DNA from 3 places in the Lysinibacillus sp. FSL L8-0312 genome. Region 2 is predicted to be linked to each of the others. Evidence: predicted binding sites of a transcription regulator. Region 2 holds the regulator's gene; each other region holds the start of a gene.
What was found. The regulator LexA, encoded in region 2, represses DNA repair genes until DNA is damaged. The targets are predictions, from matches to a motif close to CGAACATATGTTCG.
Positions count from the first base shown of each region.

Region 1 (4,779 bases), 880 kb from region 2:
AATGGGCATAAAAATTACCATTCCAACCAGTTATCCAATGAGGCAGTACTTATTGATTGTGGACGGCTATCACGCTCATTCAGCCAGTTATAGAAAGGCACTGGACGTTTTTTAACAGGAGTTTCTTCTATAGATGATGATTTATATTTCTTCATACTAGAACGCTCTACAGCCTTATTAAACGCCCCTACAAATACGGCTCTTAATGTACTAGCAATAGTTAATGTACCGTTCGCAATATCACGGATAATGTTAGCTAAAACGTCCTTAGCGTTCACAAAATCATGTATATCGTTCATTTTTGTTGCTAATATGCATTTGTGTAATTGGTCTTTCAATTCATCGACTAATGGCAGCGAGTGCATGAAATCGAACAGCATCTTTTGGTACTCGTTCATGTATTCCTTTTTCTTTTCAGCTTGCAAAGCTAATTCATTGCCAAGACTCATAATATTATTTGCTTGTTTAGAACTTAAAAGATTAAAAGATTTAGATGCTTGGTTTTCAGATTGCGGAGGACAAACCGCGTCATTACTAGCACCATCGACTCTCTCTCGATGTTTCAAACTCGATGTATCACTGTAGGGTAAAATGCGATAAATGCTAGCTCCTTTGATTCCATTAAGTTTTGTTTGCTTAACTTTCTCGATGATGTTTAACTCAACAAGTTTCTTTATAGCGCGCATTACTGTGCTTCTAGATGTTCTTGTTTGCTCGGCTATCGTTTCAGCTTTTAAGTGACAAGCACCAGGATGTGCTAATGAACGACTAGCTAATGCAAAAACGATGACACGTTCTGATTCTGTTAAATCATAGTAGTGTGCTGCTATATGGTCATCCACACTTTTATCCATATCTGCTACTGAATCGAATGTTGTGTATGCTGCTAAATATTCAAATGCCACCGTTATTCACCTCACTACCTGTTGTTCCTAGTCATAAAAATAAACTTTAACAATTTGAGCCTTTTGCTCACTACCTGTCTCTGTCATCTTTTTGAAATTAGTTTCATCAACCATTTCAAATCCAATTTTCTTTAAAACACTTTGGGCACGTTCTAATTTTTTATAACCTATGTCTACTACTATCGCTGTACCTTTGCTTTTGTTTCCGTTTTTTGTACTTAGATGGATTACGTAAATATGCATTTTGGTATCACCCTTTCTTCACTCGATTTACTTAAAAGAAATCAATAATTAAAAAAATAAATGCATCTCTATTTATTTCGATTAAGTAAATCATAATTTCGTTTAAGTAAAATGTCAACATTTAATTTCTTTTAAGTAAATTATGGTTTATAATAAAAGTAACATAATGACATGAAAGTTGGTGAATAAAATTGGGCGTTGAATTAAGATCTAATCTAGGAGAAATATTAAAAAAACGAGGCTGGGATCAAAAAAAACTTGTGGAGCGAACAAGTTTAAATCCTCGTACCATAAGTGAATTAGTAAATGATAAAACAATTCGTATAAATAAGAATGCACTTGAGAAAATAGCCGATGCCCTAAACATTGAGGATATTTCTGAGATCATTCAATTCAAAAAAACAGATAACTAGTCACGGTTGTCTGTTTTTTGTATACTTTCTTTGCGAAATTTCCTAAAATGGAAATATAGAGGGAGGATTATGTACAATGAAAAAAATAATTTTTAGCGCTGCATTAGTATTATGTTTAGGGTTGGTTGGTTGTGGAGAAGAAAAAGCTAAAGAAGAACCACAAAAAGGGGATGTTCAAACACCTGTAACTACTGACAAAATAGAAGAAGAAGCAAAAAGTGAAGATATTTATTTTAAAGATAATGAAGCAAAATTAGTAGATTTAAAAATAAATATTACTCAAACAAAAGTAATCCCTGTTGGTGATACTGGAAATGAATATGGTGAAAAACCTGTATTTGCTATTTGGTATAACACTACAAATCTAAGTGACAAAGACATTGATCCTACAACAGCTTGGACAGTTGTATTTACAGCAATCCAAGATAATAACCCAAATTCTGTAAACGAATTAGAAGTAGGTATGCTTCCTGATGATAAATTTTTAGATACTCAATTAGAAACAATTAAAAAAGATGGTACTGTTGAAAATGCCATTGCTTATGAATTAGATGATTTAGAAACACCTGTAACCTTAGTAGCTAATCAAGGTGTTGGTGGTAAAGAATTAGGTCGTCAGGATTTTGAAGTAAAGTAATGAAAAGTAGGTCACTCAATCGAGTGGCTTTTTTTGAACAAAAAACAGGCCTCATTCGAGCACCTGTTCATTACTTAAATGATTGAAGTATTCAACTTATGCTAAATGCCCACCAACTAATCGATCACGGCTGATAGCTGTACCTGCATCTGTAAACGAAACAGCACGTAATAAAGCTGTAGCACCAAAACGATTGCGTATTGCGTCCATCGTTGGACCAATCAGCTGTCGTTGCGGTTTTCGATCATCGAATAAATCTAATTGGATACTTTGCTCTCGATCTAAGTTGGATATACGGACAGATAGTTGCCGAGCTGGTTCACCAGCAAAATGTTCATCGAGTAATTCAATGCAGACTTTATATATTTCGAGTGTTTCATTTGTCGGATTTGAGATAGTCCTTGAACGATGAAACCCTTTAGTCATTGCATTGTGACTGTATGATAAGCCTAAACTGATAGTACGCCCAACAAATCCAGCATCCCTCGCACGTTTCATGACATCTTCGCACATTTCGAGGAGCACTACAGAGATTTCTTTACGTGTGTGATAATCCCTCATCAGCATTTGGCCCTTCCCAAAACTTAACGCTCCATTTGCTATTAACGGCTCCCCTAATTTGGATAGATCTATTCCCCATGCGTGGTAATAGAGTTGATTGCCCATTATGCCAAATTTCTTTTCTAATTCATCTAAATCAGCATTCGCTAAACCACCGACCGTTTGAATACCCATTGCATTTAACTTTGCCTCCATCTGCTTACCGATTCCCCACATTTCAGAAAGGGGTCGAACAGGCCAAAGCTTCTGGGGAATATCTTCATATGTCCATTTAGCAAATCCAGTTTTCTTTGCCTCAATATCAAGTGCTAATTTGGCCATCAACATATTTGGTCCCATACCTACAGCGCTAGGTACATTAAATTGGTCAAGTATGGCTTGCTGTATTTCCTTTGCTGTTTCCTCAGCTGTGCCCCAAAGTTTTTCAGTGCCAGTTAGATCAACAAAGCTCTCGTCTATGCTGTACACATGTATGGCATCCACAGGTACATAATTAGCGATTAGTTGTGTGATGGTCATCGACATTTGAATAAAGAAACTCATTTTAGGCTCAAACAACTTAATATCAGGATGCTTCGGTATTTCGTAACGTCTGTTGCCTGTTTTTATTTTGAATTGTTCTTTCATTACTGGGGATGCTGCAAGTACTACACTACCAGGTTGATTAAAGTTACCAACGACTGCTATTGGGTCTTTTAAAATGTCTAACCCTTCGAGCATGGCGATACAGCTGGCATAGAAACTTTTCATATCGATGCAAATGATCGGTCTATCTGGCATTCCATCGTAGTTTTCTCTCATCGTAGTTTCCTCCCATTGCGTCTCGTAATTTTTTATTTACTTATTCTAAGTAAGAACGTTTGTTTGTATACATATTAGAACAAACGTTTGCGTTTTATCAAATGTAAATTATGGAAAAATCCAGGCACTTCCTTTTAAAGATCATCGTAGTATATTAAAAAAGGAGGATTTAATGAAGAAGAATCCGCAGACTGAGGCGAATAAGCGTTGGCAAGCGAAGAATAAAGAACGTGCTAAATATCTTAGTGCACGATCTGGAGCACGTAGCTTTATAAGAAACCACGCCTTGGAGGAAGATTTAGACGAGCTCACGGAATTAATGTTAGAACGTAAACAAGAATTATTAGAAATGAAAATAAACCAAGATGGCATGTAGCTGTCTTGGTTTATTTTGGTTTGTATTTTATTAAGTAATTAATTTGTGGAAATAAAAAAAGCCCAGACTCAAAATAATGAGTACCTGGGCATTAATCATTTTACTTCATACAATTTCGTTATTTCGCTCTCGTCGTTATAGACTATCTTCAATCCTAACAAATCTGCAAGCTCTCGTACTTGTACATACGTTCTTCCGTCTTGAATGATTGCAGGGATGGACTTGGCATCATTTAGCATTACTTTCGCTTCTGTAGTTTGAGCCACTTCATGCTTGCCCTCATTATTAGTAAACCAAGATAAAGGTTTGGAACCATTTACTAAATTCAAATCCACATTACCTTTAATCCCTTGAACATTACCTTTGTCTGTATACTGCCATAGATCACATGAAAAATTAGGCTTTTTACCAGGTGCACTTGTGCCACTATATCGTGGAATCCATAAAAAATCGTAGCCTTTGACTGTATCCATTTTGTACGGCTTATAAAAATGGTGGCCAGTGTATAGTCCGATTTTAACGCCTTTTGCCTTTAAATAATCAATGAACGTCTGTGTGCCTTGTACGATATTTTGTATACTTGCTCCGAAAGCCTCTTCAACGTCAACAACGTAAAAAAGTGGTTTATGACCTTGTGCTCGATTGTAAAAATCTTTCGCTTGTGCCAATGCTTCCGTAGCATTTTTAAATGTCACGTAAATATAAACGCCAAAGGGAATTTTATATTTTTTACAACCTTCGATATTTTGTTGATACTTGCGGTCTATAGTGCTTGTACCGTACTGTGTACGAATGATGGCCAAGCTAATGTCTTTGCTTGCTTTAGCCCAATCAATATCACCT
Region 1 is NZ_JBBOOV010000001.1:3,597,232-3,602,010, reverse strand. Features, by position in the region: gene MHI22_RS18255 (helix-turn-helix domain-containing protein) at 15-905, opposite strand; gene MHI22_RS18250 (hypothetical protein) at 933-1,148, opposite strand; gene MHI22_RS18245 (helix-turn-helix domain-containing protein) at 1,340-1,561, shown strand; gene MHI22_RS18240 (DUF5067 domain-containing protein) at 1,638-2,198, shown strand; gene MHI22_RS18235 (Y-family DNA polymerase) at 2,295-3,560, opposite strand; gene MHI22_RS18230 (hypothetical protein) at 3,733-3,936, shown strand; gene MHI22_RS18225 (GH25 family lysozyme) at 4,032-4,779, opposite strand, start outside.
Region 1: MHI22_RS18235 (Y-family DNA polymerase) is a predicted target of LexA. The motif match lies at 3,637-3,650, and genes of this name have one in related genera.

Region 2 (4,779 bases):
AATAAAATAGCTTGGATTTATCCAGTAATGGAATTATTAACAGGATTATTGTTTGCCTTTGCATATTGGCAGCTTGGTTGGAGCATAGAGTTTATAGTAGCCCTATTTTTTATTTCATTATTAGTCATCATTGTTGTTTCTGATATAGCCTATATGCTGATTCCGAATAAGGTGCTTTTATTCTTTTTACCCTTCCTTATTATTGGACGAGTATTGTCGCCATTAACACCCTGGTGGGACTGTGCTGTAGGTGCAGTCGTTGGTTTCGGCATATTATATAGTATTGCTGTGATATCAAACGGGGGCATGGGTGGAGGCGATATTAAATTATTCTTTTTAATTGGACTTGTTCTTGGTACAATGCATACACTGTTAACATTATTTATAGCTGCAGTTATCGGCATGATTGTCGGGCTTGTCGTGTTAACGAAGAACAAGCAGGGGAGAAAAACACCTATTCCTTTTGGACCTTCTATTGCATTAGCCGCTATCATTGTCTATTTTTATGGGGATTCATTAATCGATTGGTATTTAGGTTTTTGGTAATTGTTCAATCTTCAAGCATATGGAGGGAAGCAAGTGAAACCGATTATTGGCATTACAGCCTTTGTGGAAGATGATTTATCCTCTCGATTAAATGCTGCTTACAGTAAAAGTATCATTGATGCAGGTGGGATTCCGCTTATTATTCCACTTGGCGTAGAGGAGGATGCCACACAAATTCTATCCCTTACAGATGGTTTATTGTTATCTGGAGGCTATGACGTGCATCCATTTCTGTATGGGGCAGAGCCTGCACCAAAACTAGGGAAAATTCATCCAGCAAGAGATACGGTAGAGTTAGCATTAATTGAAGCGGCATTCACACGAAAGATGCCTATTTTGGGTATTTGCCGAGGCATTCAAATACTAAATGTAGCACTAGGTGGTACTTTATTTCAGGATATTGATAGTGACCATTTTAGTACTAAGCTGCTCAAGCATGTACAGCAATCTGCTCGAGCTGTAGCTACTCATTATGTACAAATTATGGAGGAGAATTTATTAGCGACCATTTTACAACAAGAGAAAATAGCGGTAAATTCATTTCATCATCAGGCAGTTAATGTATTAGCAGAGAAATTAAAAGTAGCAGCAAAATCGAGTGATGGCATTATCGAAGCAGTTGTTCATGAAGAGTTGCCATTTTGCTTGGCTGTTCAGTGGCATCCCGAGGAACTAGCTATAGCAGGAGATGAGCCTGCACAAAAATTATTTTCAGCCTTTGTTGAAGCTAGCTTAAAATTCAAAAAGGAAGCGTAGCAGGGGGACTGTACAAAGAATCCAACCATATATGGATTCTTTTTTTGCGTAAAAAAGAGGATACATGCTCTTAGAAGGAACACATAATCCTCAAAACCTACTTTAAATGATTAATGTACACGACGATATAGTCCTACAACTTGTCCTAAAATAGAAACTTGATCGACGATAATAGGCTCCATAGATGAGTTTTCAGGCTGTAAACGGAAATGATTTTTTTCCTTGAAGAAACGTTTGACCGTTGCTTCATCCTCTGCTGTCATGGCTACAACAATATCTCCGTTATTAGCTGTTGCCTTTTGCTTCACAATAACTAAATCGCCGTCTAAAATTCCTGCTTCAATCATAGATTCCCCCATAATCTCTAGCATGAATAACTGATCCTCGCTTGTGCCATACGTATCTGGTAATGGGAAATATTCTTCAATGTTTTCAATAGCAGTAATTGGGGAACCAGCAGTTACCTTCCCCACAAGTGGTACATGAATGACTTGCTGCTTTTGAATAGACTCTTCAGGCTCTAAAATTTCAATTGCACGTGGCTTTGTTGGATCTCGACGAATAAAGCCCTTTTGTTCTAATCGAGCTAAATGACCATGAACAGTTGAACTTGAAGCAAGTCCGACTGCTTCCCCGATTTCACGTACTGATGGTGGATATCCCTTAGCTCGTACCTCTTCTTTAATAAAAGCCAAAATGTCCTCTTGTCTTTTCGAAACTTTTTTCATGAGTGCTCACCTCTTTTTTCTAATATCATTCTTCTTATTTGATAGTATAACAGAATGCGAACATGTATGCAAACATAGGTTCGAAAAGTGTTTGACAAAAACGTTTGTTCGCTTTATTATGAGAACATACATTCCGAACAAACATTCTAGAAAAGGGGTTGTAACTATGACATGGTTAAAGAAAAATACACATATCTCCATTTTATTAGGAGCTTGTCTATTATTTGCAGGATACCTTTACATCACTGATCCAGGAGATGTTAATTACGCAGAAATTCAAATTGAACATGGGGATAGCTTGTGGTCGTTAGCAGAGCAATACCGTGGTAAGATGAGTACAGATGATTGGATTAAGCTGGTCAAAACAGAAAATGAATTAGCAGATATTAAAATTGTGGCAGGAAAGTCTCTAGTTATTCCTGTATTGGGTGATCAAGCCAATCCCATCCATACTATCGAAATTGCGAGAACTGAACAATGATGAATAAACAAATGTCGGCTGTTGTCTATTGCCGTGTAAGTACTGAAAAAGAAACACAAAGCTCCTCATTAGAGCGCCAACAGGAAGAGTTGCTGCGCTACGCTAGAGAGCAAGGCTATGAGGTAAAGGGTGTATTTAAGGATAAGCATAGCGGCTATGATGTGGAACGCGATGGCTTGCTTGAAATGCTTGATTTCATTAAAGAAAAGGGAATTAATGCCCTTTTTGTACAAGATGAAACACGATTAGGACGTGGGAACGCAAGGATGGCTGTGTTGCATTTATTGCAAAAATCAGCAACAGATGTTTTTTCCATGCGCGATGCAGGACCCGTTCAACTAAATGAAATGGACACGATGCTGCTTGAGATTTTAGCAATCGTGGAGGAGTATCAACGAAGAATCCATAATGCTAAAATACGTCGAGGCATGCGACGCGCTGTAGAAAATGGCTATCGTCCTGAAAATAATTTATCGAACCGAGGGAATCCCTATGGGCAGGAGCGAAAGGATCTACCTGTAGATGAAATTGTCAAGCTACGCAAACGTGGATTTACCTTTGAGGAAATTTCGATCACGCTTCGAGGGTTGGGCTTTGAAGTAAGTAAAGCGACTGTTCATCGTCGCTTCCAAGAACATCAAGAAAGATTAGCAGGCAAATAATATCGCCTGCTAATCTTTTTTATTCACAGTAAAAAATGCTATTGATAGGAAGCCAAACTGTCGATGATGATGTTAGTAGGTAGTTGAAAAGGATACTCTTTATTTATTCGATCATAAAACATTATGCCATTTAAATGATCGATTTCATGTTGGACAACGATCGCCCCATAGCCCTGAAACGGCAAGATGAATTCTTGACCATCAATGTCATATGCTCTGACCTTAATACGCTCGTATCTTGGCACAAAACCATGGACAGGTCGATTAACCGACAGGCAGCCTTCTCCATCAGGTAAATAAATCATATTGAGGGAATGACTTATGATTTTGGGATTGATAAACACCATTTCATTATGATCAAATAGTACAGCAAACATTCGTTTGTCTACACCTATTTGATTTGCAGACAACCCAGTTCCAGGGCGAAGCTTATATTTTTTTGCTAGCGTTGGATCTTGGCTGTTTTTGAGATATTGCAGCATAGCTAATAAAGTATTTCGATCCTCTTGGTTTAAGGGTGTCGTCACTTCTTCGGTTTGTTTTCGTAATAATACCGAGTCTTCTTTCACAAAATCTTTCATGGTAATGATCGAATCAGGAAGAAATTTAGTCATACATAAACACCTCATCAATACGGCTATTGAGGACTTTAGCCATGTTCAAAGCTAATGGCTCGTACTTATCATTTTCAATACAATTAATTGTCTGTCTAACAACACCGCATTCTTTCGTAAGTATAGCTTTGGTTATCCCTAATTTGTTTCTCAACATTTTGATCATACTCCTCAGGTTTATCCCTCCGTTTTGTCTGAAGTGTTAGCCATTTATTTTATACTCTTTTTACTGAATGACCAAATGTTGTTACTATGTAACACGGTCATTTTATAGAGTTCTATGCCATTCTTCTTGCAAGATTGCGTAATAGTATTCATCCCACCAATTGTCACCATGCGGTATACATTTTTTAAAAAATCCTTCACGCCGCATACCGATCTTTTCCATCACTCGGTAAGAAGCTATATTTTCGGGTTGGCATGTTGCTATTATTCTATGAAGCTTCAATTTGGAAAATCCATAATCTAATAGGGCTTGAGCAGCTTCTGATGCATAGCCATGTTGCTGATAAGCAGGATTCAATACCCATCCAATTTCATAGGTATGTTCGCCAAAGCATCGATGAAAAACTAAATGACCAATAACTTCTGGTTGATCGCGTAAAGTAATGGCAAAATGCTTAGCTTGATCCGCGCTATTTTCTGTTATAAATTTTTGGACTTGTTCTTCCGTTAAAACTCCTTCAGGCATATAATGCATCACCGTTTCATCAGACATATAGCTATAAACAGCCTGCCAATCTTGGGCTTCAAATTTTCGGATAAGTAATCGCTGTGTTGTGATGTTCATTTAATTTCCTCCAATAAATATAAATTTTTTCCTTTTATTATTAGTTATACACGACTAACATCTGGAAGTCATGTAAATTATGGCTAAGAAGTGTTATTAAGGGTTGGTATAACTGCATTTTAAGGGAAAGCATGCTATACTTTGCATACTGAAGTCATTAAGCTAGGTATTGAAAGGTGTGTAACAATGTTATCAAAGGAAA
Region 2 is NZ_JBBOOV010000001.1:4,473,927-4,478,705, forward strand. Features, by position in the region: gene MHI22_RS22255 (prepilin peptidase) at 1-546, shown strand, start outside; gene MHI22_RS22260 (gamma-glutamyl-gamma-aminobutyrate hydrolase family protein) at 580-1,302, shown strand; gene lexA (transcriptional repressor LexA) at 1,413-2,030, opposite strand; gene yneA (cell division suppressor protein YneA) at 2,197-2,511, shown strand; gene MHI22_RS22275 (YneB family resolvase-like protein) at 2,508-3,173, shown strand; gene def (peptide deformylase) at 3,212-3,787, opposite strand; gene MHI22_RS22285 (GNAT family N-acetyltransferase) at 4,056-4,577, opposite strand; gene MHI22_RS22290 (DUF896 domain-containing protein) at 4,764-4,779, shown strand, end outside.

Region 3 (4,779 bases), 3.5 Mb from region 2:
ACCTAAAAATACTGTGCTCATAAATGCCAGGTTTTTAATTAAGGTTCTTTAATTTTGGAGTATGGCAGGTTTGAAGTAATTCTCGAATATATCCTCAAATCGATGTTAGTAATAAGGGTTTATTAAAGTAATTCAATTGGGGTAAAAGTGGGGTACTACCGTTTTTAAGAGATTGTACCCCACTTTATTAGTTAGCAATTACTATTATATGGCAGGTGTATAAAAATCACTACTCATTTAGGGAGTGATTTTTTTTAATTAACACGGGTTACTTAATTCATTTTTTCTTTTCATTGCAACATTAATTTCAAGTACGTTCATTACTTTATAAATTATTTGGCTATCTTCTAGACCTTGATGGTAAGCATATTCTAAAAAAATCGACTCAACTATATACAATGCACTTTCCAATTCATTTAATAAATTCCTTTGTTCTTCATGAGACAATACTTCCCTCAATCTATCCATTAGAGCGATTGTCTTTGAATGAGCGGATTGGTACTCAGGGTCATTAACACATTTACCAAATGCAACTTTATGTATACGTTCATCTATAATTTCATTAAAATCAACTTCTTTTGTTTTTTCCATATTTTACCCTCCGTTAAATGAGGACATTCACTTTTAATCACAATTGTTTTTGGTTATAATTAATTTTGGTTAGTGAGTGAATGAAAGTGAATGTCACTCGTAATTTTCCACATCTCAAGTTCCAGCTTGAGGTGTGTTTTTTTATTTTTCCTCTTTTTATATTTATCATCTCCGTTACAGATTTCAGAACAAAAGTTCTTCTTTCGCCTGTTACTTTTATGGTAGCACTGTCAACATTGTTTTTAAATGGGTTTAGCACCCAATCAAAAAATATTTGTACAGTTCTTACACAGTTCGACAATTTTCTTGTTTTCAAAGTGAAAAGACCCCAATTAATTTCCCATTAGGTGTCAATATTACTTTTTTTACCACGATTCTTCTCTTACATTTATATAGTCCATAAAAAGCAAAATTCCCTTCCTCCTCCATATAAGAATAAATCTTTAAAAATACACATCTTGTACGGATCCGGTCAAAATAATAAATAGCTAAAAGTTGTAATGTCTCGATGTCCATACTTCAGTATTTGATTTTTCATTAAAAATTAATCGATGGCTATAAAATATATACATGTTTAATTAAATAACCTTTTTTAAAACAAAAGTCACTCAACACATTAATACGTTGAGTGACTTTTAGTATTTTAAATAAAACTGTTCATGGCCTCTTTAGTTTCAATGGAGTACGTTTCTTCTTCATTAATGATAGGTTCATTTCGATCTATCCTTATTTCGCTTTTGAGTGGCCGTTTCATATCTTCCTCAATCAATCTTTTTACATACTTACTGAAGTTACGCGGTTTACCAGTCAACGGGTTTGTTTGTTCTGCATGATTTAATAGTGCAAGGTCGTGTTCATCTTTGATGTTAAAACTAACAGGTTTGTTCTTCCTGCTTTCATTACTCACCCAAATGCCCCCTTTGCTATTGCATAAAATCCAACTGCATTTGCAAAGACAGGGTGTAAAGTAGTCACCCCATTTCCACGCTGTATTGTTGGATTAATGATTTCTGCATTAATGTAATGTTCTATTATATATGGTGTTATTCCTTCTGTAATACCTCCGCAAATAAGTATCTTGTCATTTTTACTCCACTTTAGCTTAGTTGTATTACGTATTATTCCCCGAGCTATCTTCTGGACATCATCTTTATCAGCCACAGTCTCAACCCCGAAATTAAAAGTTGTGCTGGCTTTATTAATATGTCTCTTATCAATAATAGTAGCAGCATTAACAGTTCCACTTCCTATATCAATCACTCTGATAACTCCATCACTTGGTTGCGCCCAAAAAGCCCCACTACCTTCAGGAGCCACGGCCACTTGATCTATGAGGACTTTTCTAATCTTCCCATTAACCTTTATTTCATATTGTCCTTTTAGCATGGCTATAATTGATTCCTTCTCAGCTTGCTTATGCCGTTTAATCGGCTGGCCTGTAACAAAGCTTACTTGTTCAATGTGTGGACAGTAACGGCTTAAATAACGGTGAATTGCTAGTAAGACTCTGATTTTAGTATCTTCATGGGCCTTGCTATCTCCGTACCTGGTACCATCCCCGAATTCATCTTCAAACTGCGCGATTGTACCAGCATACCCTTTGCGACCACCTATCTCAAACTCCATATCATCAGGACCAAATGACTCCTCAACATCACGCTCAAACCAATCGCAGATATTCGTTTTAAATGAATCGACTCCAAATGGTCCTACTACCTTCGCTTTGTGATTCCCTGCATCGATTCCCAAAATTATTCTATTCAATAAAATCCCCTTTCGTTTTTGTATTACAAATGTAGTACATTTTATAACTCAAAGACTCTGATTATTACAATTGTAATAAATATTTTTACTGTGGTTCTTTTACACTTCCCTACCACGTATACCTACATTAAGTCTAGGAATCAATTATGGTTAGGATTAATTCCTAGGGATAAGGTTCAAAAAGGTATGGGGAGGAGGGGAAATTTCGATGGGGAACAGGAGAATCACTCGCTCAGATAAAAAAGTTGATGTGAAACCCACTATCTCAGAAAGTCTCAAGACCACATTATATCGATTTGCTGAAATCTGTGATGAACCTGTTAAAGATGTAGCAGAAAGATTATGTAATACTGGTGCTGTGTCAGAAATCATTGTAGAAGAAATAAGAAAGTGGTTTCGGAGAGATTATCGTTGGAAGAACACCATCACGTTAGGTTACCCAGAAAGACCGAAATTAAAGATAACCGTTCATGCTGATAAAGGTAAAGTAACGATCAAATTTAAACAGAGAGACTACGACCAATTGAGTGTATTAGCTTTTGCACTAGATATAACACCAACCACCACTGCTGCTGTTCTTATTCGTGTGACACTGAGTAATAGGAAGTTCATGCAATGGTACTTATCAACTTATCTTTTACACTTAGATCAGGTTAAGATACGGCAGATTTATCGGTTACTAAAATTATAAAAAGGAGATGACTTGTGGACATAATTGACTTTGTTGGTTATACATTTAGCAGTGGGATCATAGTCGTGTGGATTGCCGAAAAGGTAGAGCGAGTGGTTAAAACTGTGAAGTTTATGTTTGGTGAATCATTTGACGAGGCAATTACTGTGGTGATGAAGGTAGTACCTAAAAAGAAAGAACACGATGAATTAGAAGTTTAACAATTTAGGGCTCTTGTCTGAGCCCTAACCGTTTTTTAGATGTTCATTTATCAATTTTTCCACCTTGGTTTTAAGTGCTTGATTAGCATATCGAAGAACTACATCATCCCCTGCTGTAGCAACCTGTACGTCACTGAAATATTCATCTACATTAGTCCAACCTACTACTCGGATACGTTGTTGCCCTAGTTGTCTTTTGAGTTCAAAATACTCATGACGCAATGTCTTTAATAAGGAATCCATGATTGGAAGAAATACTTCTTTCATTTTAAATTGTTCTACTTGCGGATAATCAATCTGCAATGATTTCACGGCTAATTCTAATAATAAGAATTTGTGTAATAATTGACGCTGTTCCGGATTAATCATCCTCGTCAACCAATGATGCTTTTTGTATTAGATCGAATGAAATTCGTTTTATTGAAAACTCTGTATCTAATAGTAACTCCTTTTTATACGTATCAGCGCCTGTTATTAACCCTACCTTGTCATGTAGCTTATTGTGTTCCCATAGTGTTAATTTAACTAACTTCCTAAGTTTAAACGCTCGCTGGATGGTTTGCTCGATTTCTTCAAGCTCCCATTCCGTCAACTCACGCTTTTTATCGTAAAATTGTTCCTCTTTCCACTTCTTAATCTCTACAAGATGCTCTGGTAGCATCATAGCTGTCCACTTCATGTTTCCGCGGTCATGTAACATACAAATCACACTCCATTAACAGAACGTTCGTTTGTATTATTTTAGAACAAATGTTTGTGTTTTATCAAGTGTAATATCTGGAAATAAAAAAGCCCATTACCGATTGGGTAACGGGCGATTGTTGTTAAATGCTACGTTGTGCAATGATAATTTTCAAACCTTCAAAATCTCCGCCAGTTAACGTACCAGCATCGAATTTTTCCAAGTGTGACTTATCAACAAGCTTTTTATCTACTGCTTGTTTGAGGTAATCACGTACAGCAGCTTTAGTTGTCTCGTTTGTGAATTTCATTGTGTCATCTTCTTTTTCTGTTGGTTTATCGGATTCTTTTGGTTTCATTGCTTCTTCAATTCGTTTTAAGAAACTACTCCAACGATCTTCACTTAAGATTCGGTGAGGGCAATATTTACCGTTCCAATCTTGATGCTTCTTCACTCGGTCAATACCCCATCCAAATTGTTTTAAAAGCTCTGCAATATATTGGACAGCATTTTCTTCAGCCACTCCATACCGAACACCACCACTTTTGCTATAACAAATTTCTATACCAAAAGAAAGGCGATTACCTTTCTTTAGTGCGTTCGGATCTTTGTCACCTCCACCATCACCACAATGCCAGGCACTACGGTTAAATGGTATTGCCTGTATTATTTCTTTATCATCCACAGCAACATGGTAAGACACCTGATTGTTATTGCCAATCATGTATGAAATTTCGTTAGCTGCAGTAGCATCATTGGCTGTATTGTGTACAGTGATATATTGAGGTACCATTGTATATGGCGCCTTGATTGAATACTTGCTTGAAGGTAAAAATGATTGCTTGAATGCA
Region 3 is NZ_JBBOOV010000001.1:1,004,969-1,009,747, forward strand. Features, by position in the region: gene MHI22_RS05140 (hypothetical protein) at 259-591, opposite strand; gene MHI22_RS05145 (hypothetical protein) at 1,235-1,498, opposite strand; gene MHI22_RS05150 (ParM/StbA family protein) at 1,495-2,355, opposite strand; gene MHI22_RS05155 (hypothetical protein) at 2,564-3,046, shown strand; gene MHI22_RS05160 (hypothetical protein) at 3,061-3,246, shown strand; gene MHI22_RS05165 (aconitate hydratase) at 3,271-3,615, opposite strand; gene MHI22_RS05170 (YolD-like family protein) at 3,608-3,925, opposite strand; gene MHI22_RS05175 (peptidoglycan recognition protein family protein) at 4,071-4,779, opposite strand, start outside.
Region 3: MHI22_RS05170 (YolD-like family protein) is a predicted target of LexA. The motif match lies at 3,990-4,003, and genes of this name have one in related genera.